DNA from 2 places in the Paenibacillus sp. Aloe-11 genome. Region 1 is predicted to be linked to the other one. Evidence: predicted binding sites of a transcription regulator. Region 1 holds the regulator's gene; the other holds the start of a gene.
The links. Region 1 encodes CtsR, which represses protease genes until heat stress. Its sites were predicted from a motif close to ATGGTCAATAAAGGTCAAACA; they were not measured.
Positions count from the first base shown of each region.

Region 2: the regulator CtsR is predicted to act here: its motif matches at 9,673-9,693, upstream of clpP (ATP-dependent Clp endopeptidase proteolytic subunit ClpP).

Region 1 covers NZ_JH601072.1:45,512-61,392, reverse strand. Annotated here, with positions in the region: gene WG8_RS22720 (GNAT family N-acetyltransferase) at 1-577, shown strand, start outside; gene WG8_RS22715 (CtsR family transcriptional regulator) at 1,147-1,611, shown strand; gene WG8_RS22710 (UvrB/UvrC motif-containing protein) at 1,696-2,220, shown strand; gene WG8_RS22705 (protein arginine kinase) at 2,250-3,314, shown strand; gene clpC (ATP-dependent protease ATP-binding subunit ClpC) at 3,359-5,803, shown strand; gene radA (DNA repair protein RadA) at 6,045-7,418, shown strand; gene disA (DNA integrity scanning diadenylate cyclase DisA) at 7,431-8,507, shown strand; gene pssA (CDP-diacylglycerol--serine O-phosphatidyltransferase) at 8,562-9,308, shown strand; gene WG8_RS22680 (PIN/TRAM domain-containing protein) at 9,499-10,584, shown strand; gene ispD (2-C-methyl-D-erythritol 4-phosphate cytidylyltransferase) at 10,655-11,353, shown strand; gene ispF (2-C-methyl-D-erythritol 2,4-cyclodiphosphate synthase) at 11,350-11,826, shown strand; gene gltX (glutamate--tRNA ligase) at 11,866-13,326, shown strand; gene cysE (serine O-acetyltransferase) at 13,813-14,484, shown strand; gene cysS (cysteine--tRNA ligase) at 14,518-15,881, shown strand, end outside.
Region 2 covers NZ_JH601039.1:20,769-36,649, reverse strand. Annotated here, with positions in the region: gene rnr (ribonuclease R) at 1-1,319, opposite strand, end outside; gene secG (preprotein translocase subunit SecG) at 1,506-1,739, opposite strand; gene eno (phosphopyruvate hydratase) at 2,099-3,385, opposite strand; gene gpmI (2,3-bisphosphoglycerate-independent phosphoglycerate mutase) at 3,449-4,993, opposite strand; gene tpiA (triose-phosphate isomerase) at 4,995-5,747, opposite strand; gene WG8_RS00850 (phosphoglycerate kinase) at 5,807-6,988, opposite strand; gene gap (type I glyceraldehyde-3-phosphate dehydrogenase) at 7,112-8,122, opposite strand; gene WG8_RS00840 (sugar-binding transcriptional regulator) at 8,216-9,253, opposite strand; tRNA gene WG8_RS00835 (tRNA-Arg) at 9,520-9,594, shown strand; gene clpP (ATP-dependent Clp endopeptidase proteolytic subunit ClpP) at 9,806-10,402, shown strand; gene WG8_RS00825 (PdaC/SigV domain-containing protein) at 10,482-11,588, opposite strand; gene WG8_RS00820 (SIMPL domain-containing protein) at 11,828-12,586, opposite strand; gene WG8_RS00815 (HPr family phosphocarrier protein) at 12,832-13,101, opposite strand; gene whiA (DNA-binding protein WhiA) at 13,238-14,182, opposite strand; gene WG8_RS00805 (gluconeogenesis factor YvcK family protein) at 14,188-15,174, opposite strand; gene rapZ (RNase adapter RapZ) at 15,187-15,881, opposite strand, start outside.

The sequences.
Region 1 (15,881 bases):
GGGATATGCACTATACAAAATTGAAGATAAGCAGCTGAATTGCGATGAAATGGTATATGAGAATGAAACAGCACGTCGGGCTTTATGGACTTATTTTGCAAATCATGACTCCATGATAACCCAAGGTAAATTTATTTACGTTCCGGCAGATGACAATCTGCCATTTTTACTCGATGATCCGCGAGTTCAACAGGAAACTGTGCCTTATTTTATGGGTCGGATTGTGGATGCAGCTGCTTTTGTAGAGAAATACCCTTTTGAGGCAATTGGAGAGGAAACACGCTTGACCTTGAATCTGTCAGATCGTTATGCCCCATGGAATGAAGGAGTATGGACATTGACGATAAACGCAGAAGGACGAGGATATTTAGAGAGCGTAGATACAAGCAATTCTTCCGAAAACGTCATAGCAGCTGACTTGAGTCTTGGCATCCAATCGCTGACGGCCCTAATGCTTGGCTATCAGCTGGCCGATGATTTATATAAGTGGGGGCGTATTGAAGGACGCGGTGAGTCTGTGTCTGCACTGAAACGTGTAATACCAGTAAAACAGACGCTTTTGTTGGATTTTTTCTAATCCCGGCCCAGATTTCATTCGAGAAACTGGTAGTATTGGCGACGGGAAGCATGATCCATTTGTGTAGTGGTACGAGAGTGACATAGCGGGCAGTTTTTTCAGGACTCTTTCCAGAATGGAGAGAGTTTTTTTCTTATATTGTATAAAACATAATTAGATTGCGAAAAATGGTATTGACCCCTTGGCAAAAATGAAAAGTGTGCTATAATGTGAATATAGTCAAAGAAAGTCAAAGTCAAGTAAATCTAGTGCGATCCATTTGAAGGTAATTATGCTGATTGATTGGCCGTATAGAGTATTTTAACAGCAAGAAGCTAATGAAGATCGAAATCATTTGTGGATAGTTAGAAGCTGCCTCTTGTCAACATAAGAGAAGTGTATGATTTATCGCAAATATAGGTCACACTAGAGACTAAACGGCACGTTTTCAAGAGATGCAGCAGGGTGGAAGGTCCTGATACAGCTTAGATTCGTGACTTTACCGTTTGGTTAAGTTCAATATACGGCGGACTCTGAGGAGCGTGAAATGTACTTGAATACTTGCGTTTCCGTTAGTGGAGGATGATGAAATGCGCAATGTTTCCGATATTATTGAACAATATTTGAAGAACATATTGCTGGAAAGTCCCCAGGGTTTAGTGGAGATTCAGCGCAATGATTTGGCTGACCGCTTTTCTTGCGTGCCGTCGCAGATCAATTATGTAATTAGTACCCGTTTTACGCTGGAAAAAGGCTATGTGGTGGAAAGTAAGCGTGGTGGTGGGGGCTATATTCGCATTCAGCGAATTCAGTTGCCTGCACAGCATGCGATCCACACACACCTTCATCAAAGCATCGGGGAGGAAATTAGCCAATCGGCGGCAGAGGGACTGATTTATCAGTTGGAGGAAGCCCATTTTTTAAGCAAAAGGGAAGCGTGTTTAATGAAGGCCGCTTTATCGAGGGATACATTATTGCTGAAGCTTCCCTATCGCGACCAACTGCGAGCAAGGTTGCTTAAAGCTATGCTGATCTCGTTGCTGGCGACCAAATAGCCAGTAGCCATTAACCAGTGAATAGAGATTTGCGATTCAGATGTAGGGATTTGTGAAAATCCAGACGTTGAAGGAGGTGCTTTTATGCTGTGCCAAGAATGTAATATGCGGCCGGCAACTTTGCATTTCACCAAAATTGTGAATGGCGAAAAGACAGAGTTTCATATTTGTGAGACATGTGCGAAGGAAAAAGGGGAAATGCTCCCTGGAACACCTAACGGCTTTTCGATTCATAGCTTGTTGTCGGGGATGCTGGATTTTGACTCCAGTACCAAGAGCCACTCTTCAGGTCACACTGGCCCACAAAATCTGCAATGCAAGGATTGTGGCATGACCTATACACAGTTTAGTAAACTGGGGCGTTTTGGGTGCCCGTCGTGCTATCAATATTTTGACAGTCGTCTGGACCCTCTGTTCAAGCGTGTGCATGGCAGCACAGGTCATGTGGGTAAAGTTCCGGTCCGGACTGGAGGCCGATTGAAGGTTAAACGGCAAATTGACGATTTGAAAAAAGAGATGCAACAGCATATTGTACAGGAAGAATTCGAGGCAGCTGCCGAGCTTAGGGATCAAATCAGAAAGCTTGAAAAAGAAATGACTGAAGAGTAAAGTTTGTGAAGAGTAGGAGGGAATGCGTGATGCCCAATATCCGATTTACGGAAAAGCCGCTAAGTGATTGGATGCGTGGTGATGCTGCGGATTCGGAGATTGTCATTAGCAGTCGGGTAAGAATTGCGCGTAACTTGCAACATCTGCCTTTTCCCATGCTTGCTACCAATCAGCAGTCGGAAGAAGTGCTTCAACGCTTGACGGATATCCTTCAGTATGATGATTTGGGTCGTTTTGGTACTTTTCATACCTTGAAAATATCCGAGTTGGATGAGATCGACAAGCAGGTACTGGTTGAGAAGCATTTGATTAGTCCTAATTTGGCGAACGAATCTCGTAACGGTGCTGTGTTGATTAGTGATGATGAATCGGTTAGTGTTATGATAAACGAAGAGGATCACCTGCGTATTCAGTGCTTGTATCCGGGATGTCAGGTTAGAGAAGCTTGGGAACGAGCTATGGTCATTGATGATGCATTTGAAGCGCATGTTGATTATGCATTTGATGATCGGAGAGGTTTTCTGACCAGTTGTCCGACGAATGTCGGCACAGGTATGAGAGCTTCGGTGATGATGCATCTGCCCGCATTAGTCATGACTCACCAAATCAATCGTATATTGTCTGCTGTTTCACAGGTAGGTCTTACGGTTCGCGGTATTTATGGTGAAGGCAGCGAAGCGGTCGGTAATTTGTTTCAGATATCCAATCAGATTACATTAGGACAAACCGAAGCGGAGATTATTGAAAATCTACATGGCGTGGTGCTGCAAATTATAGAGCACGAGCGTTCTGCAAGAGAACGGCTGATGAATGAGTCCATGCTGCGAATTACAGATCGAGTGATGCGTTCATTCGGTATTTTGTCATATGCAGCGGTGCTGGATTCGAAGGAGGCTGCGCAGCGGCTGTCCGATGTACGTCTTGGCGTAGATTTGGGGATTTTGGAGCGTCCATCCATCGCAGCGATGAATGAGCTGAATGTGATGACACAACCCGGATTCCTGCAAAAAAGCTTTGGCGATAAAATGAACACCGGTGAGCGCGATATGTACCGGGCGAAGCTGATCCGGCAAAAATTAGGCTCAACCCTTTAATATATATTTTTATCTGAAATACACACTGTGGAGGTGCAGGATATATGATGTTTGGAAGATTTACGGAACGTGCACAAAAAGTGCTTGCCTTGGCCCAGGAAGAAGCTGTTCGATTGGGACATAACAATATTGGCACAGAGCACATTTTGCTCGGCCTCATTCGTGAAGGCGAAGGAATAGCAGCCAAAGCCTTGATCGGTTTGGGGCTGGGACTGGAAAAAATCCAGGATGAAGTGGAGACGCTTATTGGACGCGGTCAAGAGCAACCGACGAACATTGCCTATACTCCACGTGCCAAAAAGGTCATCGAGCTGTCTATGGATGAAGCGCGCAAACTGGGTCATACCTATGTAGGCACAGAGCATATTTTGCTTGGTCTCATTCGTGAAGGCGAAGGCGTAGCGGCCCGTGTACTGAACAATCTGGGCATCAGTCTGAATAAAGCGCGTCAGCAAGTGCTTCAATTGCTCGGCAGCAGCGAGGCGGTTTCCAGTCACCACGGTGCTCCGGCTAATGTCAGCACACCAACCCTGGATAGTCTCGCACGCGATCTGACGGCATCTGCGAAAGAAAACAACCTGGACCCTGTTATTGGGCGTAGCAAGGAAATCGAGCGCGTCATTCAGGTGCTCAGCCGCCGTACTAAGAACAATCCGGTTCTGATCGGTGAGCCTGGGGTAGGTAAAACAGCGATTGCCGAAGGATTGGCACAAAAAATTATAGCAAATGAGATTCCTGAAACGCTGCGCGACAAACGCGTAATGACACTCGATATGGGCTCTGTGGTAGCAGGCACCAAGTATCGTGGTGAATTTGAGGATCGTTTGAAAAAAATTATGGACGAGATTCGTCAAGCCGGTAACATCGTATTGTTTATTGATGAGCTGCATACGCTGATCGGTGCTGGTGGAGCGGAAGGTGCAATTGATGCCTCCAACATCCTGAAGCCTGCATTGGCGCGTGGCGAACTGCAATGCATCGGTGCGACAACGCTGGATGAATACCGTAAATATATTGAGAAGGATGCTGCTTTGGAGCGTCGTTTCCAACCGATTACAGTGGACCAACCTTCTCCGGAAGAAGCAATTCAAATTTTGTATGGTCTGCGTGACCGTTACGAAGCGCATCACCGTGTGAAAATCACGGATGAGGCTATTGAAGCGGCAGTAAAATTGTCTGATCGTTATATCACTGACCGATTCCTGCCGGATAAAGCCATTGACCTTATTGACGAAGCAGGCTCCAAGGTAAGGCTGAATTCCTACACCGTACCGCCAAACCTGAAACAGCTGGAAAACCGTCTGGAAGATATCCGTAAGGAAAAGGATTCAGCGGTACAAAGCCAGGAGTTCGAAAAGGCAGCAGCGTTGCGTGATACAGAACAAAAAATTCGTGAAGAGCTGGATGTTACGAAAAACCAATGGAAAGAACAACAGGGTCGTACAGATTCCGAAGTTACGCCGGAGGATATCGCTCAGGTCGTTGCAATCTGGACAGGTGTCCCAGTCAGCAAGCTGAAAGAGGAAGAAACACATCGTTTGCTGAATATGGAACAGCTGCTGCATGAGCGGGTGATTGGGCAGGAGGAAGCTGTTAAGGCAGTAAGTAGGGCCATTCGCCGGGCACGTGCGGGTCTGAAAGATCCGAAGCGTCCGATCGGCTCCTTTATTTTCCTCGGTCCAACTGGAGTTGGTAAAACCGAATTGGCACGTGCATTGGCTGAATCCATGTTCGGAGATGAAAATGCGGTTATCCGTATTGATATGTCTGAATATATGGAGAAGCACTCCACGTCCCGTCTGGTAGGAGCGCCTCCAGGGTATGTTGGATATGAAGAGGGCGGCCAACTGACCGAGAAGGTACGTCGTAAGCCATACTCTGTTGTGTTGCTGGATGAAATCGAAAAAGCACACCCGGAGGTATTCAATATTCTGCTGCAAGTGCTGGAAGATGGACGTCTGACCGATTCCAAAGGCCGTGTCGTTGATTTCCGCAACACCCTCATCATCCTGACCTCCAATGTAGGTGCACAGGCGATCAAACGCAACTCCACGCTTGGCTTTACAGCCGTTGTGGACGCTGGAGCGGATTACGATAACATGAAGGGCAAAGTGATGGATGAACTGAAGAAAAGCTTCCGTCCTGAGTTCTTGAACCGGATTGATGAAATTATCGTTTTCCATTCTCTTGAAGAAAAACATATCGCGGAAATCGTGTCGCTCATGTCTGAGGAACTGCGTAAGCGTCTAAATGAGTATGAGGTGGACTTTGATCTGACAGACAAGGCCAAGACATTCCTTGCGAAGGAAGGCTTTGATCCGGCTTACGGTGCGCGTCCATTGCGGCGTGCAATCCAGAAGCATATCGAGGATCGTCTGTCCGAGGAGCTGTTGACTGGAAATATTGCTAAAGGTGATTCTCTGCTCATTGATGAGGAGAATGGTGCATTGACAGTAACGAAAAAGGATAACGTATCCGCGAAGTCCTAAAACGTTTTACTAAATAAAGCTGTGCAAAAGAGTGTCTCGCAGGCTAAAAAGCCATTGCGAAGGCACTCTTTTTGTATATTGAACACTGCGAAAGTGTTGGATAAATGCTTTGGAAAAGTTTGTGATATTGCTTTACGTCCGCCAAGCTTCAATGGTAAACTTTTATTGTTACAGCTCATTCCGGGCTGTAACAGATAAATTTGACATCATTTGTCGTCAATAAGGAGCCAGGGATCAAAGTATGGCTAAAGTGAAAACTAAATTTTCCTGTACCGAATGCGGGTATGAATCGCCCAAATGGTACGGAAAATGTCCTGGATGCCAGGCATGGAATTCCATGGTGGAAGAAACGGAAAGCATTGTAAAAACTCAAGGAATGGGTTCTTCCCTTCTTACTCATAGCACAAAAGATAAGCCGCTCCCTATTATTGAGGTAGAGAGTGGCAAAGAAGCACGAATTTTGACGGGAATTGGCGAATTGAATCGTGTACTAGGCGGAGGCGTAGTGCCAGGGTCCCTCGTTCTGGTGGGCGGTGATCCGGGAATTGGCAAGTCTACGCTTATGCTACAAACATCTAATGAGCTCGCTTTAACCGGTTTAAAGGTGCTGTACGTGTCTGGTGAGGAGTCGGTTCGTCAAACGAAGCTGCGTGCAGACCGTCTGGGTGCCTTATCTCCCAATTTATACGTATTATGCGAAACAAATTTGGAGACGATTGAAGAAGCAGTGGACAGCTTGAAGCCCGAGTTTTTGGTGATCGACTCTATTCAGACCGTATATTTGCCTGAGGTGACAAGTGCGCCGGGGAGTGTGGCTCAGGTGCGGGAGTGTACTTCACGCTTTATGCGAATTGCCAAGGGACTAGGTATTGCTACGGTACTGGTAGGACATGTGACCAAAGAAGGGGCAATTGCAGGCCCGCGTCTGTTGGAGCATATGGTCGATTGCGTGCTTTATTTTGAAGGAGAGCGTCATCACACGTACCGGCTGCTGCGTGCAGTTAAGAACCGTTTCGGTTCTACGAATGAAATTGGTATTTTTGAAATGGCTGAAAGTGGTTTGCGTGAGGTGGCGAATCCTTCTGAGCTTTTCCTGTCTGAACGACCACTGGGGGTGGCTGGTTCCACTGTCGTAGCCAGTGTGGAAGGAACTCGGCCTGTGCTGGTTGAGCTGCAGGCACTGATTGCAGCCACGCATTTTCCTTCTCCACGCCGAATGGGTACAGGAATCGACCATCATCGGATGGGATTAATCATCGCTGTGCTGGAAAAGCGAATGGGTATGTTTTTGCAAAATCAGGATGCTTATCTCAATGTAGCCGGAGGTGTAAAGCTGGATGAGCCTGCGGTGGATTTGGCTATAGCGGTGAGCATCGCTTCCAGCTTTCGGGATGCCCCTACCAAGCCGTACGATGTGATTTTTGGCGAAGTAGGGCTGACAGGCGAGGTGCGAGCTGTATCCCGAGCAGAGCAGCGAGTGCGGGAAGCGGAAAAGCTGGGTTTCAAACGGGTGATCATGCCGGAGAAAAGCTTGAAGGGCTGGACACATCCGAAAGGGATACAAATTATAGGAGTAGCAACGGTGGCAGATGCATTGGCAGCCGCATTAGATTAGGGGGCAATGAGAATGAAAGAAGCGAGCCAACTGGATAAAATGAATGATTTGCTGCGGCTTGTGGCACCGGGAACTCCCTTTCGCGACGGATTGGAAAACGTTTTACGTGCTAAAACGGGCGCTCTTCTGGTCGTTGGCTATAGCCCGGAAGTAATGGAAGTCGTGGATGGTGGTTTCTCTATTAACTGTGATTTTTCGCCGAACTATTTGTATGAATTGGCTAAAATGGACGGCGCAATCATATTGAGCGAAGATTTAAAGCGGATTTTATACGCAAATACGCAATTGATTCCTGACTCTTCTATTTCGTCGATTGAAACAGGAATTCGGCATCGGACAGCAGAGCGAGTTGCAAAGCAGACAGGCAAGCTAGTTGTGTCCATTTCCCAGCGGCGTAATATTATCACGTTGTATCAGGGAACGCTACGCTATGCGCTCAAGGAAATCGGAGTTATCTTAACGAAAGCCAATCAGGCGATTCAGACGCTGGAAAAATATAGATCCGTGTTGGGGCAAGCCTCGACGAATTTGACAGCATCTGAATTCGAAGAGCTGGTTACCATGCCGGAGGTCGTTAATGTCATTCAGCGGATTGAAATGGTATTGCGCATTAAAATGGAAATCAAACGCTTTATTAACGAGCTTGGAAACGAAGGCCGACTCATTAGCATGCAGATGGAGGAGCTTGTCAGCAATATAGAGGAAGAAGCCTGGCTGCTGTACAAGGATTATGCTAAAGACGACAGCGATGAGAAAATTCGTGAAATCATACTCGGACTCAAGCGATCTACGGACGACGAGTTGCTGGATGTGAACCATATTGTACGTTTACTTGGTTATCCGTCTTCGGCTGCAACGTCAGAGGAGTATATTGCTGCACGCGGGTATCGGGTGCTGAACAAGATACCGCGTCTACCGAATGTGATTATTCATAATCTGGTGGAGCGGTTTGGACGTTTTACGCATGTGATGACAGCCACGATTGAAGAGCTGGATGAAGTGGATGGCATTGGAGAGGTTCGTGCGCGTACAATTAAAGAAGGTCTCAAACGGTTGCAGGAGCAAGTTTTCATTGACAGGCAAATGTAAATGTAATACAGTGAAAGGATTATAATGGAACAATTCATACATCGAGGTGAAGAGATGATTACCAAATCAATTCCGAACATGTTTACCTTGGGTAACTTGTTTCTCGGAATGATCGCCATTTTACTGGCCGTAGACGGAAAATACAGTCTTGCCGCTATTATGGTCATTGTCGCCATGTTGTTGGATGGACTGGACGGAAGAATGGCCCGGGCGCTGAATGCCCAGAGCGAATTCGGTAAAGAACTGGACTCCTTATCAGATATGATATCTTTTGGTGTAGCTCCTGCAGTTATTATGTACATGGTTGCTTTTCATGATGCCAATTCGGCTTTGGCTTGGACGGTTACGGCCATTTTTCCGATGTGCGGAGCTTTGCGTTTGGCTCGATTTAACGTACGCCCCGGTGTACCAGGTTATTTCACCGGTTTGCCAATTCCGGCAGCAGGTGGCGTATTAGCCACTTTGTCCTTATTTCATAACGATATTTCATTGTTATACATGTCGATTGCCATGCTGCTGGTCTCTTATTTGATGGTCAGCTCCATGAGATATCCGAATTTTAAAAAGGTCGGCCTGCCGAAAAAAACGATCTGGATCGCTCCTTGGGTTGTGATTGCAGCGGTAGTGCTGGCTGTTAAATTTCCCGATCAGCTATCGAAACTGATTTTTGTTCCACTGGTACTGTATGCATTATATGGAATGAAACTGAACATCCGTAAACTTTCACGCAGACGTGGACGTGATCGGGAGCGTTCCAATCAGGAAGAGCAGGACGATCAATATCGTCATTCGCAACGTTAGTATCAGGCAAGAAACAAATGAGCATTTATTTCCTTGAATCATTTCAGGGAGATAAATGCTTTTTTTGTGCATAAAAAATGAAAACACAGGGTTAGCTGCGCGAGAATTGGATCATACTGGTAAGGAAAATGGTGTATATCCAATAAATAGCAGGATGTATGAAAACAAATAAAGGAGGTATAGAGACTCGATGTGGAGAAAGGCTATTTTAACTTTTACAGGATTGTGTGGAGCATGGTTTGGCTATACGTTGTACTATCGGGTAGGAGGTATCGTATCATGGATGCCGCAGTGGTTGAATGATGGTTCTTTACCGGGAATGGCCGCTTGGATGATTGCAGGAGCAGTGCTGTTTATGGCCGGTTGCTCATTCGCAGGGGCATCGGTGGCGAATCGGCTGCAGCAGGGTATTGAAGGCCTGGTACGGATACCTATGAATGAGTTGCTGGCAGGGGTAATTGGACTAGCGGTGGGATTGATACTTTCCTTGGCAGTATACCCGCTCTTATCATGGTTGGGAGCACCTGGTCAACTGATTCAGACAGCCGTTACCATTGTATGCGGATATGTAGGATTGATGGTCGGTCTGGAAAAACGGGACGAGCTGTCATCCTTTTGGAGCTCTGGCTTTTTTGGCCGGGGGGCGGGCGTAGAAGAACGGAAGCTGGAGGAACATAAAATTTTAGACACCAGCGTCATTATTGATGGGCGTATTGCGGATATTTGTAAGACAGGCTTTATTGAGGGAACGATTGTGATTCCTGAATTTGTGTTGGAGGAGCTTCAGCATATTGCAGATTCATCTGATTTGCTTAAGCGTAATCGTGGACGTCGGGGTCTGGATATTTTGAATAAAATCCAAAAAGAGCTGGATGTGAATGTGCTCATTTATGAAGGGGATTTTGAGGAAATTTCAGAGGTCGACAGTAAGCTGGTCAAGCTGGCGAAGGTGCTGGAGGGTAAAGTTGTAACCAATGATTTTAACCTGAATAAGGTATGCGAGCTTCAAGGTGTATCGGTGCTGAACATTAACGATTTGGCGAATGCAGTCAAGCCTGTCGTATTGCCCGGTGAGGAAATTATGGTACAGATTATTAAAGACGGCAAGGAGCATGGACAGGGTGTAGCCTATCTGGATGATGGTACGATGATTGTTGTGGAGGGCGGACGTGACTATATCGGTTCCCTGATGGAGGTGCTGGTTACAAGTGTACTTCAGACCTCTGCAGGTCGTATGATCTTTGCTAAACCGAAATTATTGGAAAAAGCTCAATAAACGCGGTATGATGAAGTAGATGTGTTATCATACGGATCGTACAAGTGCGATCAGGGCAGGAGTTATTTCAATGAACAATCGGGTAGGGGTCGTTATTGTGGCGGCCGGGCGCGGCTCCCGTATGGGGACGCAGGAGAGTAAGCAATTTCTGCTTTTGCGGGACAAGCCCATCTTCATACATACACTTGAAATATTTGCAGCTATGCCCGAAGTGGATGAAATGGTGATGGTGACGGGAGCTGAAGATGTGGAGCGCTGTCGGGAATGGATTCGTCAATACCAGATCGGTAAAGAGGTGCAGGTAGTAGCTGGTGGCAGTGAACGCCAGCACTCGGTGTATCGCGGCCTGCGCCACTTGCATGCGGATTGGGTGATGGTGCATGATGGTGTGCGCCCATTGATCCAGCCTGAGCTTGTACGTTCATGTCTGGAGGCGGCCCAGCGTACCGGTGCTTCTGTAGCGGCAGTACCTGTAAAGGATACGGTCAAGCAAGTGAACGGGGATGGTATCATTACAGCAACGCCGGATCGCCGAAGTCTGTGGAGTATTCAAACGCCACAGACTTTTCGTCTTTCCGATTTGCTTCGTGCCTATGAGGAAGCGGAGCAGGCGGGATTTTTGGGGACAGATGATTCTATGTTGGTGGAGCGGCTAGGCATTCCGGTTACGGTCGTTCAAGGCAGCTACAAGAACATCAAAATTACTACGCCTGAGGATTTGGACATGGCGGCGTTATGGGTAAAGACAGAGGGAGAGGATATCAAGTGATCAGAGTAGGACAAGGATTTGACGTTCACCAGTTGGTGGAAGGAAGGCCATGCATCATCGGAGGCGTGAATATTCCGTATGAAAAAGGTTTGCTGGGTCATTCCGATGCAGATGTGCTGCTGCATGCCATTAGCGATGCCATCCTTGGCGCGCTTGGCTTGGGAGACATCGGAAAGCATTTTCCGGATAACGACCCGGAATTTAAGGATGCCGACAGCCTGAAGCTGCTGGAGCATGTCTGGGGCCTGGCTAAAGAGCGGGGGTATCGCTTGGGGAATATTGATTCTACGATTATTGCGCAAAAGCCCAAAATGGCATCGTACATCCCGCAGATAAATGAAGTCATCGCCCGCGCGCTGGAAGCAGAGGAGCCATCCCAGGTCAACGTCAAGGCGACTACGACAGAGCAGCTTGGCTTTACCGGGCGGGGCGAAGGGATCGCGGCTCAATCGGTTGTCTGTCTTATCAAATAAATGCTATCATCTTGAGTAATTCAATTTGGAGGAGATTATATGAGCACGGAAGTTCGTGTACGCTATGCACCAAGCCCTACAGGACATTTGCATATTGGAAATGCCAGAACGGCATTATTTAATTATTTGTTTGCCCGCAATCAAGGCGGGAAATTTATTATTCGCATCGAAGACACAGATGTAAAGCGCAATATTGAGGGCGGAGAGGAAAGTCAGCTTAAATATTTGAAATGGTTGGGCATGGATTGGGATGAGAGTGTAGACGTGGGAGGCGAGTTTGGACCTTATCGCCAGACCGAACGCTTGGACATATACAAAACATACTGGCAGGATTTGCTGGATCGTGGTTTGGCCTACCGCTGCTACTGCACGGAGGAGGAACTGGAACGCGAGCGTGAAGAGCAGACGGCACGTGGGGAAACACCACGCTATTCTGGAAAGCACCGTGACTTAACAGAAGAACAATGTCAGGCATTTGAGGCAGAGGGCCGTGTGCCAAGCATTCGTTTTCGTGTACCGGAGAACCGCGAGTATACGTTTGACGATATCGTTAAAGGTCAAATTACGTTCAATTCCAAGGAGAGCGGCGATTTTGTTATCGTCAAAAAAGATGGTATTCCGACATACAACTTCGCTGTAGCAGTTGATGATTATTTGATGAAAATATCACATGTACTACGGGGTGAGGATCATGTTTCCAATACACCGCGGCAGTTGATGATTTTTGAAGCTCTCGGCTGGGAGCCTCCACGCTTTGGTCATATGACGCTGATCGTAGGCGAGGATCACAAAAAGCTCAGCAAACGTAACGAGTCCATTATTCAGTTCATGGAGCAGTATGACAAGCTGGGCTATCTGCCGGAAGCTATATTCAACTTTATTGCGTTGCTGGGCTGGTCCCCGGAAGGCGAAGAAGAGATCTATGATCGGGAGCAACTGATTTCAATTTTCGATCCCAATCGTTTGTCCAAAAGCCCGGCCGTATTTGACACGAACAAGCTTGCTTACCTGAACAATCACTATATTAAAAAGGCTGATCCTGAGCGGATTGCCAGCATGGCGATTCCTCATTTGCAGGCAGCGGGGCTGTTGCCGACTGAATTGTCGGCAGAACAGCAGGATTGGGCTAAGGCCCTCGTTCGCTTATATCAAGAGCAGATGACTTCTGCGTCCGATATTGTAGCGTTGTCTGAGCTGTTTTTCCGTTCACATCTGGAGATGGATGCCGAAGCGGCGGCTGTGCTGGCGGAAGAGCAGGTTCCTGAGGTGCTTAGAGCCTTTGCCGGCAAGGTTGAAGCAAGCGAGGAATTTACTGCTCCACAAATGGCCAAGCTGATCAAGGAAGTTCAAAAGGAAACTGGCTTTAAGGGTAAACAGCTGTTCATGCCGATTCGTGTGGCTCTTACAGGTCAAACTCATGGTCGGGATCTGAACGAAACCATCTATTTGCTTGGACGCGACAAGGTGTTGGACCGACTTAAGGCACAAATTAAAGGCTGATATTTCTTGTCAATTTGTTGTCTTTTCGCTATAATGACTCCATTGATACGGATTGATATTTACGTGTAAAGGCTGCGAACAGGAGAAGTACACTGCATATGGGCATCTGCCAGAGAGGACGGCCGAGGGAAACCCCGGGCTGGAAGCCGTCCAGATGACCTGCGGAGGAAATGCACCTGGGAGCCGTGCGCCCGAACCCTAATTAGCATCAACCGCTGGTTGTGGCAAGGGCGTGCCGAGTCGTTCCCGTTACCGGACGCCAAAGACGGACTTCTCTGCTTTTTAGGCAGCAGATATGTCCGAAGCAGAGTGGAACCACGTTCATGCGTCTCTGCAGCTTAGGCTGCGGAGGCGCTTTTTCATTTTTATCAGATTCAGACTCGACATAGATTGAAAAATGTCGAAGAATGCTGATGGATGCGAAAATTGGCGAAACGTGAAGTTTGTGAAGATGCGGCAAGGATATAGAGGGAGTAGGAGGGCGACATGTTCAGACATATCAAATCCGACATTCAGACTGTTTTGGATAATGATCCGGCCGCCCGGAGTAAGCTGGAGGTCATTTTTACGTATTCCGGCGTTCATGCCCTTTGGGCACACCGAATCGCACATTGGTTTTACTTACGAAAGTGGTGTACTCTAGCTCGTGTTATATCTCAGGTATCGCGGTTTATGACAGGTATTGAAATTCATCCTGGCGCTCGTATCGGAGATCGGCTGTTCATTGACCATGGTATGGGAGTGGTCATCGGTGAAACCTGTGAGATTGGCGACGATGTCGTATTGTATCAGGGGGTCACTCTTGGAGGGACCGGAAAAGAGAAGGGGAAGCGCCATCCCACTATTGGGAATAATGTAGTTATAGGCTCTGGCGCCAAGATATTGGGATCTTTTACAATTGGGGCGCAGTCCAACATTGGCTCCAACTCGGTTGTACTTAAAGAGGTTCCGCCTAACAGTACGGTAGTGGGGATACCGGGGCGAGTGGTCAGACAGGATGGCAGACGTCCAGACCGACTTAGTCATCAGCTGCCTGATCCGGTCGTAGATTCTATACGGGCTCTTCAATTGGAAATAGAACGATTACGTGCAGAATTGTCTGATTTGAAGGATGAGCAATCTGCTCGGAAACATCAGGTGACCCAAGAGAATAAATGACAAGGATAATTTTCATGAGGGAGGAACATAACGATGCCGCTTCAAATTTATAATACAATGACGAGGAGTCGGGAGCCTTTTGTGCCACTGGAGCCTGGAAAGGTTAAAATGTATGTATGCGGACCTACCGTGTATGATTATATTCATATTGGTAATGCACGACCTGTAATTGTGTTTGACTTGGTACGCAGCTACCTGGAGTATTTGGGTTATGATGTGAACTATGTAGTGAATTTTACAGATGTCGATGATAAGCTGATCCGCAAAGCTCGGGAACTTGATATGGAGGTTCCGGCAGTTGCCGAGAAATTTATTGCAGCCTATCATGAGGATCTGACCGGATTGAATGTTCCTGCCGCCAGCATAAATCCGCGCGTAACAGAGAGCATGGAGCTGATTGTTGATTTTATTAAGGAATTGGTAGACAAAGGCTATGCCTATGAGAATGATGGCGATGTGTTCTATCGGACCAAAAAGTTCAAAGATTACGGACAACTGTCAGGTCAAAATCTGGAGGAGCTTCAGTTCGGAATTCGCATCCATGTGGATGAGCGTAAGGAAAATGCCGAAGATTTTGTGCTCTGGAAGGCAGCAAAGCCGGGAGAAATTTATTGGTCGAGCCCTTGGGGAGATGGACGACCGGGCTGGCATATCGAATGCTCGGCTATGGCTCGCCATTATTTGGGGGATACGCTGGACATCCATGGTGGCGGACAGGATTTGCAATTTCCGCATCATGAATGTGAATGCGCGCAATCCGAAGCGATTACGGGGAAGCCATTGGCCCGCTACTGGATGCATAACGGATATATTCGCATTGATAATGAAAAAATGTCGAAATCGCTCGGTAACGGTATTTTGGTTAAAGATCTGCGTGCTCGTCACAAGCCCGAGGCTTTACGCTATTTTATGCTGTCGACACATTACCGCAATCCGTTGAACTACAACCAAGAGACGATGAGTCAGGCGGAGAACAGTGTCGAACGGATTGCCAATGCAGTCGCCAACGTAAAGCATCGTTTAGCTAATGCTTTGAAAGGTAATGAAGAAGTATCGGCTGGGCTGCAAACGAAGCTTGACGGGATTTTGCAGCAGTTTGGCGAAAAAATGGATGATGATTTCAATACACCTGATGCGATTACTGCGGTATTCGAATGGGTCAGCGAAGCCAACCATCTGTTGCAGCGTGATGTTGTCAATCAGGCAGAATTGCAGGCCGTGCTGCATACCTTTGATTCGATGAATAAAGTACTTCGTATATATTCGGAACCCAAAGAAGAGCTGTTGGATGATGAAATTGAGCAATTAATCGCAGAACGTGTCGAAGCTCGTAAAACCAAAAACTGGGGCAGAGCTGATGAAATTCGTGATCTGCTGGCTGCTAAAGGCATTGTGCT
Region 2 (15,881 bases), on a different contig from region 1:
TCTCTTTTTACGATATCGACAGCTTTACCTTCATCGTCCACAATCACTTTCGCTTCATCAAAATCGAAATCAACCGCACCCCGGCGCATCCGGTTAGCACGCAGCTTCAATGCCAGTTCCTTCATCGTACGGAATACTTCTACTAGATCTTTGTACCGTTCCATCAGTTCGGCATCTTCCTCTTCGAGGATTTTGCGAACGTTGGTGTATGTCATTCGTTCCTTCGTTTTAATCACACTGGTGAAAATATCATGCTTTACAACCTTCATATGCTCGTTGAATTCCATTTCACAGGACAAAGTCAAGCGATCCACCTGCGGATTCAAAGAACAAATCCCGTTGGAAAGCCGGTGTGGAAGCATAGGAATGACACGGTCGACCAAATAAACGCTACAGCCGCGGTTATAAGCCTCCTGATCCAGCTTGGAGTTCTCACGCACATAATACCCTACGTCGGCAATATGAACGCCCAGACGGTAGTTTCCGTTCGGCAGACGCTCTACATTAACCGCATCATCCAGGTCTTTGGCATCCTCGCCATCAATTGTTACAATAATCTTATCACGCAAATCGCGACGTCCCTGACGTACAATTTCTTCTTCCGTAATCGCATCGGGAGCCTGATCTGCTTCCGCTGTCACTTCATCGGGAAAAGCCTCTGGAAGCTGATGCTTGCGAATCACCGACAAAATGTCGACGCCCGGATCGTCCTTGTGACCCAGCACCTCCAGCACTTCGCCTTCCGCTGCCGCCCGTCCTTCCGGGTAGCTCACAATACGCACAACGACCTTTTGCCCGTTCACAGCTCCGTTGAAGCTGTCCTTTGGAATAAAAATATCCCGATTAATGCGCTTATCATCCGGCAAAACAAAACCGTATGCTTCGTGGCTCTGAAACACCCCCACCACTTGAAGCACAGCGCGCTTCACGATCCGCACGACTTCGCCTTCCAATCGGCCACCCGCAGGTCCCTTTGACGTCACTCTTACCAGCACCGTGTCTCCATTCATCGCGCTCTTTAAATCGTTAGCATGAATGTATACATCCGGGTGCTCCCGGTCCTCTGGAATCAAAAAAGCAAAGCCCTTGGCATGAGCCTGCAAGCGCCCGCGCTGCAAATCCATTCGTTCCGGCACACCATAACGGTTTGTGCGGGTCAGCAGAATTTTCCCATCTTCCTCCAGCGCGTTCAAGAGCTTAAGAAATTCGCGAAACTCTTCTGCGTCCTTAATGTCAAAATGCTGCTCCAGCTCCTGGTATGTCATAGGCTTGTATGCGGTCTCTCGCATAAAATCAAGTAGTTGTTGCTCTGTTATCATAATTTTGTCCACCTCGGGCAACCTTTAATTTTCAGTAATAATCCGCATGTTCCTTGTTCCTGTTACAAGGCTCTTATATACTCATACCCTAGTATACACGAATTTAATCGACGGCATCCCTGCCTGTCTAAAATCCAAAAAAGCCTCCGTTTCCAGTGAAACGAAGGCTTAATGTACATATTTATCTTATTTTGCAAAAAATGCAACCAGAACGGCAACAATCATAAAACACGCACCCAAAACAGCAGTTGCACGTTGCAAAATCAAATCCATACCGCGAGCTTTTGTCTTGCCGAACAGATGCTCAGCACCGCCAGAGATGGCACCGGACAAACCTGCACTTTTCCCCTTTTGCAGTAAAACGACCGCAATAACAGCAATCGAGAACACAATGAGCAGCACTTTCAAAAAGATTTCCATGAAAAATCCACCTCCTGAGCTTATACATCTGTTTTGCAAAAAACACAGCCTCTTTTATGAAAACATGTCCATATCATGTTATGATAGCCGGAAATTAACGCAAAACACTACTTTCATTCTACCACAACTTCCAGTAGATAACAACCAGCTATGGAGATTACCCCCTATCAGGCCTTTACAAAGATGCATCTACATGCTCATCTACTTATTTACACGTATACATGCAGGCAGATAACAAAAACAGACCTGCTCACAGTAGCGTGCAGGTCTGTTGGATCATTGCGTAAAAGCTTCGAGCGTCCAAGCCTCGTGATCATCAACCACAAAGCTTGAAACACCGTCAGCATGTTGGCGCAATATTATTTTTTCAGGTTGTAGAAAGATTTCAGGCCGTGGTATTGAGCCAGTTCACCCAGTTGATCCTCAATGCGGAGCAATTGGTTGTACTTCGCAATACGGTCAGTACGGGAAGGAGCACCTGTTTTGATTTGGCCTGCATTTGTTGCAACAGCGATATCAGCGATTGTGCTGTCTTCGGATTCACCGGAACGGTGAGAGATTACAGCTGTGTATCCTGCGCGTTTAGCCAATTCGATAGCGTCGAATGTTTCAGTCAGCGTACCGATTTGGTTTACTTTGATCAGGATGGAGTTACCGATGTTTTCTTCGATACCTTTAGCCAGACGTTCTGTGTTCGTTACGAACAGGTCGTCACCAACCAATTGGATTTTGCTGCCCAGTTTCTCAGTGAGCAATTTCCAACCTTCCCAGTCATCTTCGGAGCAACCATCTTCGATGGTAACGATTGGATATTTATCAACCCAAGAAGCAAGCAGGTCAACGAACTCAGCAGAAGTGAAGGATTTGCCTTCGCCTTCCAGTGTGTATTTTCCATCTTTGTAGAACTCAGTGGAAGCAACGTCCATACCGAGGAATACGTCAACGCCTGGTTTGTAACCGGCTTTTTCGATTGCTTCGATAATCGTGGACAGAGCTTCTTCGTTGGATTTGAAGTTAGGAGCAAAACCGCCTTCATCACCAACAGCTGTGTTCAAACCTTTAGAGTTAAGTACAGATTTCAGGTTGTGGAAGATTTCCGCACCAATACGCAGAGCTTCTTTGAAAGTAGGAGCGCCTACAGGCAGAACCATGAACTCTTGAACGTCAACGTTGTTGTCGGCATGAGCGCCACCGTTAACGATGTTCATCATTGGTACTGGCAATTGTTTAGCGTTGAATCCACCCAGGTAAGTGTACAGCGGCAAGCCCAGAGCTTCAGCAGCAGCGCGAGCAACAGCCATGGATACAGCCAGAATTGCATTTGCACCCAATTTACCTTTGTTATGTGTACCATCCAATTTGATCATCAAAGTGTCGATTTCTACTTGGTTCAAAGCATCCAAGCCGATCACTTCAGGAGCGATGATTTCGTTCACGTTTTTAACAGCTTGCAGAACACCTTTACCCAGGTAACGGGATTTGTCGTTATCGCGAAGCTCTACAGCTTCGTGAGCACCAGTGGAGGCACCGGAAGGAACGATGGCACTACCGATAGCGCCGGATTCCAGATATACTTCAACTTCAACCGTAGGGTTACCACGGGAGTCGAGGACTTCGCGAGCGTACACGTCAGAAATAATAGTCATTTGTACTTAATCTCCTTTGTGAATCATAATTTATTGGTCAAGCCTATATTTATTAAATCAAGCTTACTTGCGGGATGCAATCATAGATTTTCCTGTCATTTCCGCAGGCTGCGGAAGCTGCATTAAATCCAGAAGCGTTGGAGCTACGTCAGCCAGAATTCCATGCTCACGCAAAACGATATTTTCGTCAGTCAAAATGAACGGAACCGGATTCGTCGTATGAGCTGTGAACGGGCGTCCCTGCTCATCAATTTCCATATCCGCGTTACCATGGTCGGCAATGATAATAACCACGCCGCCTTTGGCTTTAACCGCGTCAACAACACGTCCAACACATTCATCCGTCACCTCTACCGCCTTAATAGTTGGTTCCAGCATGCCGGAGTGTCCAACCATATCGGGATTGGCAAAGTTCAGGATGATTGCGTCATGCTTGTCAGCTTCGATTTCCTTCACTGCTGCATCCGCAACCTCATACGCACTCATTTCAGGCTTCAGATCATACGTAGCTACTTTTGGCGAATTGATCAAAATACGAGTTTCGCCAGGCAGTTCTACATCGCGTCCGCCACTGAAAAAGAAAGTAACGTGCGGATACTTTTCTGTCTCAGCAATACGCAATTGCTTTTTGTTGTTTTGTACCAGCACTTCGCCAAACGTATTATCCAGGTTTTTCGGTTCATAGGCTACAAAGCCTCCAACCGTTTCACTGAACAAGGTCAGGCAAACAAAGTGCAGATCCTTAGGCCATTTTGGCCCACGGTCAAAACCACGGAAATCCTCATTGGTAAATACTTGAGACAGTTGAATCGCACGGTCAGGACGGAAATTCAAGAATACAACAGAGTCATTGCTTTCGACCAGCCCTACAGGACTTCCGTCGGCCTTTACAATCACAGTTGGCTCCACAAATTCGTCGAACACTGATTTTTCATACGATTCCTTTAATGCTTCCAGCGGGTCAGTATATTGAGGACCTTCCCCGTATACGATTGCACGGTAAGACTTCTCAACACGTTCCCAGCGTTTGTCGCGGTCCATTGCGTAATAGCGTCCTTGTACGGTCGCAATTTGGCCAATGCCCACTTCCTGAATTTTAGCGATCAGCTGTTGCATGAAGCCTACACCGCTGTCAGGCATAACATCGCGTCCGTCCATGAAAGCATGAACGTACACTTCAGTTAAGCCTTCTTTTTTCGCCAGGTCCAGCATAGCGAACAGATGGCTGATATGGCTATGCACGCCGCCGTCGGACAGAAGTCCGTACAGGTGAAGCTTGGTATTGTTCTTCTTGGCATGCTGAACTGCTTTAACCAATGTTTCGTTATCGAAGAATTCACCCTCGCGAATGGACTTCGAAATACGAGTCAAGTCTTGATACACAGTGCGGCCTGCGCCGATGTTCAAGTGACCTACTTCGGAGTTACCCATTTGACCTTCCGGCAGGCCCACTGCTTCACCAGAAGCGGTCAGCGTTGCATGAGGATATTGTTTTAAATATCGGTCGTAATTCGGTTTGTTGGCCTGTGCAACCGCATTGCCTTCCACGTTGTCGCGCAGTCCGAATCCGTCCATAATAATTAAAGCTACCGGTTTTGGTGCTGCCATCTTACTTCGCCCCCTCAACAAGCGCGATGAACGACGCCGGTTGAAGACTGGCACCGCCCACAAGCGCGCCGTCGATATCGCTTTGACCCAGGTACTCAGCAACATTTTCAGGTTTTACACTGCCACCGTATTGAATACGTACAGCATTAGCTGTACTTTCATCATACAGCTCTTTAATCAGACTGCGGATATAGGAGATCACTTCATTCGCATCCTGCGAAGTGGAGGATTTTCCTGTTCCGATCGCCCAAATTGGCTCATAAGCAACAACGACTTGTGCAGCCTGATCCTTGGCCAAGCCAGCAAAAGCTGCTACAGTTTGCACTTTTACAACCTCTTTGGTTTGACCTGCTTCACGGTCTTCCAGCTTTTCCCCTACACATACGATCGGAGTCAGGCCGTGGCGGAATGCCGCATGAACCTTTTTGTTTACCGTTTCGTCTGTTTCGTTGAAATACTCACGGCGCTCGGAGTGTCCGATCACAACGTAGTCTACGCCCAGATCCTTCAACATTCCGCCGCTGATTTCACCTGTGAACGCACCATCTTCTGCAAAATGCAGGTTTTGTGCGCCAATTTTAATAGATGTGCCTTTTACTGCTTCAACCAGAGCAGGAAGATTTGTAAATGGAGCACAGATTACACTTTCCACTCCTGCAACCTCTGCTTTACCTTTGACCTCTTCGATGAAGGTCTTAGCTTCTGGAACGGTTTTGAACATCTTCCAGTTACCCGCGATAATCGGTGTTCTCAATGGTTTCAACTCCTAACTATTAGATGCCCTAAAGCCTTTATTACGCGTTAAACGCTTGATTACTTATCGTTAAGTGCAACAACACCCGGAAGTGCTTTGCCTTCCATAAATTCCAGGGATGCGCCGCCGCCAGTGGAAATGTGATCCATTTTGTCAGCCAGGTGGAATTTCTCAGCCGCAGCCGCAGAATCACCGCCACCAATGATGGTGTATGCTTCTGTTGTTGCGCAAGCTTCCGCTACTTCACGAGTACCGCCAGCGAAAGGTTCCATTTCAAATACGCCCATTGGTCCATTCCAAACAACCAATTTGGAGTTTTTGATCACATCAGCATAGATTTTACGAGTTTTCGGTCCGATATCTACGCCTTCCCAATCTGTAGGAATACCGTCAATGTCCACAATGTTCGTGTTCGCTGTAGCGCTGAAATCGTCAGAAATAACGATATCTACCGGAAGATAGAATTTTTTGCCGAGCTTCTTCGCTTTTTCGATAAATCCAAGAGCTACGTCCAGTTTGGATTCATCCAGCAGGGATTGACCCACTTCATAACCTTGAGCTTTAAAGAATGTATAAGCCAAACCGCCGCCAATGATTACGTTATCTGCAATGTTCAGCAGGTTGTCGATCACGTCGATTTTGTCTTTTACTTTGGAACCACCGATAATGGCTGTAAAAGGACGGTCTGGGTTCGAAAGAGCTTTACCGATTACAGACAATTCTTTCTCCATCAGCAAGCCGGAAACAGCAGGAAGAAAATGCGCGATACCTTCTGTGGAAGCATGAGCACGGTGTGCTGCACCAAATGCGTCATTCACGAAAATGTCAGCCAGTTCAGCAAATTGCTTCGCCAGCTCAGGATCATTTTTCTCTTCTCCTGGGTAGAAGCGTACATTTTCAAGCAACAGCACGTCGCCGTTTTGCAATTCAGCCACTTTTGCTTTAACAGCCTCACCAACTGCTTCGTCCACCTTAACAACAGGCTTTTTGAGCAGTTCAGACAGACGCACACCAGCAGGAGTCAGACGCATGGATTCAACGACCTGACCTTTTGGACGTCCAAAGTGACTCGCCAAAATAACTTTTGCACCTTTTTCAATCAGGTAGTTAATTGTTGGCAAGGTTTCGCGAATACGCTTGTCATCCGTAATTTTACCGTCCTCAACCGGAACGTTAAAATCTACACGAACAAACACCCGTTTTCCATTCAGTTCTATATCACGTACGCTCTTTTTGTTCATCTCCATATTCCTCCGCACCCTTTTAATTTTACGAAACAGGAATTTAAGGCACATTTTGATATATAAAGAGCGGAAACAATAACTGCTGTTTCCGCTCTATGATGTTGCTCGATAAGAAATTTCTTATTTAGCCAATTTAGCGAAGTATTCCAACGTACGGATCAATTGTGCAGTGTAGGACATTTCATTGTCATACCAAGCTACAGTTTTAACCAGTTGTTTGTCGCCAACAGTCAGAACTTTAGTTTGAGTTGCATCAAACAAGGAACCGTAAGTGATACCTTTGATGTCGGAAGAAACGATTTGATCTTCAGTGTATCCGTAAGTTTCAGGATCGGAAGCTTCTTTCATCGCTGCGTTGATTTCATCAGCAGTTACATTTTTCTCCAGAACTGTTACCAGCTCAGTCAGGGAACCTGTTGCTACTGGAACACGTTGAGCTGCTCCGTCCAATTTACCTTTCAACTCAGGGATAACCAGACCGATTGCTTTAGCAGCACCAGTTGTGTTAGGGATGATGTTTTCAGCTGCTGCGCGAGCACGACGGAAGTCACCTTTAGCATGTGGAGCATCCAAAGTGTTTTGGTCGCCAGTGTAAGCGTGAATTGTAGTCATCAAGCCTTCAACGATACCAAATTTGTCTTGCAGTGTTTTAGCCATAGGAGCCAGGCAGTTTGTTGTGCAAGAAGCACCGGAAATTACAGTTTCAGTTCCGTCCAGAATTTCATGGTTTACGTTGTAAACGACAGTTTTCATGTCGCCAGTAGCTGGAGCGGAGATAACAACTTTTTTAGCGCCGCCTTTCAAGTGTTTCTCAGCAGCTTCTTTAGTTGTGAAGAAACCTGTGCATTCCAGAACGATGTCTACACCCAGGTCTCCCCAAGGCAGTTCTTCAGGGTTGCGGTTAGCCAAAACTTTAACTTCTTTGCCGTTTACTTTGAAGAAGCCTTCATGTACTTCTACTTCTCCTTGGAAAGTACCTTGTGTTGTATCATATTTCAACAGATGTGCCAGCATTTTGGAATCTGTCAAGTCATTGATTGCTACTACTTCAATACCTTCCACGTTTTGAATACGGCGGAAAGCAAGGCGTCCAATACGTCCGAAACCGTTAATACCAACTTTAACTGTCATGAGTGAGTTCCTCCCAAAGTTCGTTTAGTTTAGTTTTATATATTCAAGACAGGCCCGAAAGCCCGTCAAGACAACACATTTAATCAATCCGTATTAACCTTTTAAATAATGGCTTACAATCTCGGCAGCAGCGCCTTCATCGGTGACAAGAATGTCTTCTTGGCCGAAACGCAGCACTGCATGAATAGCAGCCGCCTTGCTCTTGCCTCCAGCTACACCTAGAACCGTCTCCGTACGCTTGATGTCCTCCAGGCGGAGTCCAAGCGTCAGCATTCTGTGAACAACGACGCCGTCTTCGTTAAAATAATAACCAAACGATTCGGCAACCGCGCCCTCATTGCTGATCTGATTAAAGGTTTCAAGGTCAAGCTTGCGTCTGTGGGCCATCGCTATGGCGTTGCCTATCCCGTGAATGATAATACGACTCTCTCGAATCAGGCTCAATATATCCTGAATATTCGTATCCTCAAGCAAGGAGTTGTAAGCATGATTGCTGAGCAAATCCGGTACATGGAGCAGACGGTATTGAGCGCCGACCTTGCGAGCCATCGTGGAAGCAATGGTGTTAGCCTGCATTTCCATGCTCTCTCCCAAACCCCCGCGTGCCGGTACAAACCATCCGCCCTTAAGCGGGCCGTTAGCAGGTAATGTCAGTTGTTCCGCCACATCTGCAATCGTCGTACCACCTGTTACAGCGACCACGTCCTCGTCATCCATAACACTCAGCAGCGCCTTTGCTCCAGCACGGCCCAACTCCTGCTTCGCCAACGGTGAAGCATCCGAATCCCCTGGAACGACAACCACCTTCTTCAAGCCGTAGGCTTGACGAATCTGATCCTCCAGTTGGGACAGGCCGAACAAGTTGTTCGCAATCGGCTCCAGCTGTTCCAGCAGATCCAGTCCTGCTTTGCTCACCTTCATGCCCACACTCTCAATCTCAATGAGCCCTTGGGCCTTGAGGAGATCGGTTTCGGCGCGCAGCACGCGCTCGGTCATATCCAGTGAAGCTGCCAGCGTTCTGCGTCCAATGACATCGGACAACATGATCTGGCGCAGGATCGTGTACCTTTTTTTCAAAACATCCATGAGGTCGGGCAGAAGCTGCTTCTGTATTTCTAATATCTTTCGCATGCTTTCCACTCCCGCACACTTCTAAGTTCTTTCTCTAATACTATATCTTCGTCTGGTCTTAAAATGTCCCGGGATAACTTTTTAAGTCCCACGTATATCTTACCCAATATTTGCTTCACTTGCAAGTCTATCTGAACCTATATTTCTCAACTTTTTATGTGAATATGCGCACATAATAAAAGCTTGCAATTCACTGCCGTATATCATATAATCATCTTTGTTTCCAATTAGCTGATGAATTAGCTTTTAATTGTACAAATTACTTTGCGCCCGTGGTCCAACGGATATGACGTAGGCCTCCGGAGCCTGAGATCGAGGTTCGATTCCTCGCGGGCGCGCCATTTTAAATGAACACTTTAATGCTTCTATATCATCATTTTAACCAACAAGAGCCCTTTGCGCTCTTTTTTTTGACCATTAGTTTGACTTTCTTTGACTTTTTGTTTGAAATTGTTTATCATGTGGTTATTACGGCAACAGTTTATAAAGTAGGGGCATGTAATCGGCATGTCCACCAAATCCATTAACGATATTTAAGGGAGGTTTTTTGACGTGAGCTATGTTCCTATGGTAGTAGAGCAAAGTAACCGCGGCGAACGCGCCTATGACATTTATTCCAGACTGTTGAAGGATCGCATTATTTTGTTGGGCTCGGACGTCAATGACGTTGTAGCCAACTCTATTATTGCACAAATGCTGTTTTTGGCTGCCGAAGATCCTGAAAAAGATATTCACTTGTATATTAACAGTCCTGGCGGCTCCATTACAGCCGGTATGGCCATTTTCGATACGATGCAATATATTAAGCCTGACGTGTCTACAATTTGTGTAGGTATGGCAGCCTCCATGGGTGCGTTCTTGCTGAACGCTGGTGCCAAAGGCAAACGCTTTGCTTTGCCGAACAGTGAAATTATGATTCACCAACCATTGGGTGGTGCACAAGGTCAGGCAACGGATATCGAAATCCGCGCCCGTCGCATTCTGAAAATGCGTGACAAATTGAACCGCATTCTCGCAGATCGCACAGGTCAACCACTGGAACGCATTGAAAAAGACACAGACCGTGACTATTTCATGTCCGCTGATGATGCCAAGGAATACGGTATTATTGATAAAGTGCTAACTAGCTCCACTACAGCAGGTATTTAAGAGAAGTTAGTACCTCGGAAAAGCTAGAAATAAAAAAGCTGCCCCGGATATTCGTATCCGGTAGGCAGCTTTTTTGGTACTATTCATTTTGTCCTGCAAAAGGCTTGCCGCCTTGAGGCAGCAGTTGAGCAAACGAGTAGGTGAACTCTGGAATTCCATACGCGTACGGTGCATATTCATATAAATCAAACACGATTGTTACTCCACTGTTGGTCACATAAAAATTTTGATCCGCCTTCAGCTCTTTAAATTTATCAAAACCTTCGCCGCCCTGCAGCGCATCGACTTTTTTCTTCAAATCAGCATTGAGGAACTTTTTGTAGTTCGGATTTGCTTTCAATACGTCAGATAATTGCAGCTGTTTACCATCAGCGAGCGAGAACGTATATCCTTTACGTGCCGTCATACCGTGTGCGCCACCTGTATACGAATAATCCTGCATAATCACACTCAAAATACCATCCTTGTTATAGGCAATCGCAAAATCATTCCAGAACTCATACGGTCTTTCTGTTGTAGCCTCTCCCTCAGCCACCATCTTTTTGCCTGCTGCCAATACTCCCTCCGCATGCTTTTTAAGCACACTGTTAATCGCCTGCTGAGCCTCAGGATTCAACTGACTGCCGCTGATTTGCGGGTACTTCACCTTGTAAGACACCTTCGCATTACTCGAAGCGGGAAGCGTTTGCGACGTAACGGTGATCGGATTTAGCTGGCTTTTACTCAACGTTACTGTTTTTTGGGCTGCATTCCACTGAGCATCGATACCCAGATAGTCTTTCAGGAGACTCATAGGAATGTATAACTTCCCGGCAATCTGTTTAGCGTCCATGCTGCGCGCGTTGATTCCGTTCACATTGACATTGGCTTCTGAGGAAGAGGACATGATGTAAAGTTTGTTGTACCCACTGCCTACAGTGTAGGTAGCCTCCTTGGCATCATAGCTCACTGGAATCCCTAAGCTGTCTCGCAGCGCTGCTACTGGAATCAACGTACTTCCGTTTACCTGGACTCCTCTGGTCGACAATGTTTTGCCATTCCATTGAATGGAGACTCCCGGTTGCTGTACTGCAGTTTGTTGTTTGGTCGACGCTGCTTCAGTATAGGAAACGGGAATAACTGCGACTCCTGTCAGAATTCCTGCTGCTAGCAGAGCAGAGCCCCATTTTTTCGCGTGCTTGTTCATCATTAAGTATTCCTCCTATTACATCTCTGTCTCGTCTATGTGTTTTGATTACCTGTCTTATTATATCTATACCTCACTGTATGTAGTTTACAATCTGTATACGCTCTGATTTCAATCTATACATCTAACACCCCCTAGCTATGACAGACTCATTACAAAATGGTTGCGATATGGAAAAAAAGCCAGCAAGCTGACCTGCAGAAAGACAGGCCGCTTGTGGCTTCGTTTAAAGATCTGTATTAGTTCATTTCGTATTGAGCCGACACCTGAACTTTCACCGTCACTTGGCCTGACTGAATCTCTGTTCCACTCCCTAAATCCAGCATCGATTTTGCCATTGCATTCTCACGTTGTGTAAAAATCTGAGCCTCTCCGCCATCTACCGTCACATTCACAAGCGACCCTAATCCGCGTTTAGCTGCCTTAGCTACAGCACTGGCTTTAGATTGAGCGTTGCCAAGCGCCTTGCCAATAGCCTCTTCTTCATACACAGAAGGATTTTCTACTGAAAATTGTACATTATCCACATTGTTCGCCCCGGAATTTGTAGCTTCATCCAGCAGCTGGCCGATTTTGTCCAAATTGCGGTATTTCACGGAAAGTGTATGGTTTGCGATATAGCCCTTGAGCTTTTGCCCTTCTTTTTCGTTATAGATATAGTTAGGCTGCACATAGAATTGGCTAGTCTGAATGTCGTCTGCACTAATGCTCCATTTTTCTTTCAGCAATTGTGTAACCTTGCTTATTTTCGCAGCATTGGCTTTTTGGGCAGCGGCTGCTGTATTTCCCTCTGATTGCACACCGATGGAAAGATAAGCAATATCGGGCTTAACCAGTACTTCTCCGCTTCCATTCACATTGATCACGCTGTTTACCGTCGTGGCTGTGGATGCGGCATAAGCGCGATCTGCCCCTGTCCACAATCCCCCAGCTACTCCCCCTGCCAATAATGCTCCTGCAAGAACTGCTGTGCTTATCGTTTTTGTCCAATGTCTCATCGTACCCAACCTCTTTCATGAAAATGTTTGTACCTTTCAGACGGAAAAGACGAAAAAAGGTTGCAGTCAAGGTTTCACATTTTTAAAACAAGCATGAGATATAAATGATATGTAGCTTAGACCAATTCCATATGTCCTATCCACAAAACTAAAAAAGGGATTCGGCCCTTTTTATGGATATAAAAAAAGCCCCTAAGGGCTTTTCACGAAAAGAGCGTATACCGTACTACAAAATAGACAGCCGCTTACTGATTTTCCAGCTCTACCTTGCTAACCAGACTTACTAAAGCGTTTACAGCCTGTTCGGCGTCCGCGCCTTCAGCACTAATATAAATTTCAGTACCTGTACTGATGGCAAGACTCATAATACCCATGATGCTCTTGGCATTAACCTTCTTGTCTTCTTTTTCCACAAAAATTTCAGATGAATATTTATTCGCTTCCTGTACGAATAACGCAGCAGGTCTGGCGTGCAGTCCTGTTTTCAAGCGTACGACTACCGGATGTTTTGACATGTCAGCTTACCCCCTCATCAAATAAATCTGGACACTACTTACTCCATTTTATTTATCACATTATAACATTAACCCGGGACAGACACTAGAAAAAAAACTAATTAAAGCGGCAAAAAGCCCCAAAGACATTCTTTTTTTACGGAATCAGGCCATTTTCTCCCCTGATTTTGTCCGCCATCTCGTCAATCTTGCGAAGACGGTGATTTACACCGGATTTACTGACGACCCCTTTGAGCATTTCCCCGACCTCTTTCAAGTTCAAATCAGGATGGGCCAGTCGGATTTCTGCCACTTCCCGCAGCTTGTCCGGCAAGGTCTCCAAACCAACTTCCCTCTCCAGCAGCTTGATGTTCTCAATTTGCCGGACCGCAGCGCCGATCGTTTTGTTCAAATTGGCTGTTTCGCAGTTGACAATGCGATTTACGGAGTTGCGCATATCGCGCATAATACGTACATCCTCAAATTTGAACAAGGCTTGATGCGCCCCAATGATGCTTAGCAGCTCAATGATCTTCTCGCCTTCCTTGATGTAGAGAATAAAGCCCTTTTTTCGCTCAATACAGCGGGCATTCAGATGAAACTCATTCGCCAGATCTACCAGTGCCTGACAATGCTCCTCATACATCGAGGAAATTTCAAGATGGTAAGACGATCCCTCCGGGTTGTTCACAGAGCCACCGGCCATAAAGGCCCCTCGCAGATAAGCCCGCTTACAACAGTTTTTCCGAATAATCTCCCGATTAATCCCGTCCGTGAACAAGAAGCCTTCTGACACGATGTACAAATCCTTCAACAGCTCTTGTACACCATTAGGAATACGGACAATGTACACATTATTTTTTTTCAAGCGCATTTTTTTCCGTACAAGCAGTTCAATGTGAAGCTGAAAATGCTTTTTGATCAAGGAGTAAATCCGCCTTGCAATCGCGGCATTTTCTGTGGACACGTCCAATATCACCCTTTTATTCGACAGTTGTACGGATCCGAGCATACGTATAAGCGCAGACAGCTCCGCTTTTTCACAGCAGGGCTGGCTTTCAATCATCGTAAGCTCTTTTTTCGTTTGTGCCGCAAAGGACAAGGGACTCACCTCCTTCTTAATATCCAGTTTTGTACCAATTGGTAAATGTGCTGGCTCAGTTTATCTGCATCATGCCGTAAATACGTGCGGAACAGAACTAACGTATCTGCCACCACTTTATATCCCCGGTCATTCAGTTCGCCCATGTCGACTTGGACTGGCTTGGCACCCTGCTCGGCATACATTTCCTGCACTTGAGGGGGGATTTCTCCGTTATTTACAATGACATAGTCGAAGAGATGGTGACCTACATGGTCGAAAATAGCCTGCAGATGATCTCCCACCGTATAGCCATCAGTTTCACCCGGCTGGGTCATGACATTGCAGACAAAAATTTTGATAGCGTCGGATTTCACGACAGCCTCAGCGAGCTTTGGAACGAGCAGATTGGGTAAAATACTGGTATACAAACTGCCGGGCCCAATCAGAATCGCATCGGCTTCATTAATGGCCTCTACAGCCTCAGGCAACGGCTCCACGTGAGTCGGTTCAAGAAAAACACGCTTGATTCTCTGACCCGCTTCCGGGATTTTGGACTCTCCGGTAATCACCGTGCCATCCTCCATTTCCGCACTCAACACAACGCCCTCTTCGGCTGCCGGTAGTACACGCCCCCGAACAGCAAATACACGGCTAAGCTCACGCACCGCCGTCACAAAATCACCTGATATATCGGTCATCGCCGCCAAGATCAGATTGCCCAAACTATGGCCTGATAATCCCGATCCTGCGCCGAAACGGTATTTTAGCATATCTGACATCACTGGTTCTACGTCAGCCAAGGCAGTCAACACATTGCGAATGTCCCCTGGAGGGGGCATCTGCAGCTCACTACGCAATATCCCGGAGCTTCCGCCATCGTCAGCGACTGTCACAATAGCCGTAATATCCAGCGGCTTTTGCTTCAAGCCCCGCAGCATGACAGACAAGCCGGTTCCCCCGCCCATAACAACAATACGCGGGCGCTCCCGTTGTGATCCGGTCTCTTTCATCATTTCACCTCATTAATGCCGGTCCCGGTCAGCATCCCGATGCGAAACAGAAACGGATTCTGTCTCGCTGGCACCCAGCATTTTTCCTAAATATTCCGATATTGCAACAGAACGATGCTTACCGCCGGTACAGCCAATACCGATAATAACCTGGCTCTTGCCTTCTTTACGGTATTGTGGGATCAAAAAATGTAACATATCCAGCAGCTTGGTCAGGAATGCCTGAGTCTCAGGCCATTTCATAACATAATCATACACATCGCTGTCCTGTCCCGTGTTGGGACGAAGATGGTCCACATAGTGAGGATTAGGCAGGAAGCGCACATCGAATACAAGATCGGCATCAATGGGAATACCATATTTAAAGCCAAAAGAAGTAATGTTCACGGAAAGCATACTGCTCTCCAGATGCGAAAATCTCGAAATGATCCGAGCCTTTAAGGTTGCGGGCTTCATCGTGCTTGTATCAATAACCTCAGAAGCGGAGCTTTTCAGTTCCTCCAGCATTTTACGTTCCAGGCGGATTCCGTCCAAAGGCATACCGTCTGGAGCAAGTGGATGACGTCGACGACTTTCCTTGTATCGTTGTACAAGAACGCCGTCATTGGCATTCAAGAATAGAATTTCACAATGAATCGTAAAGTGATCTTTAATATAATTTAATGATTCCGATAAAGCAGTAAAAAATTCTCGTCCGCGCAAATCAA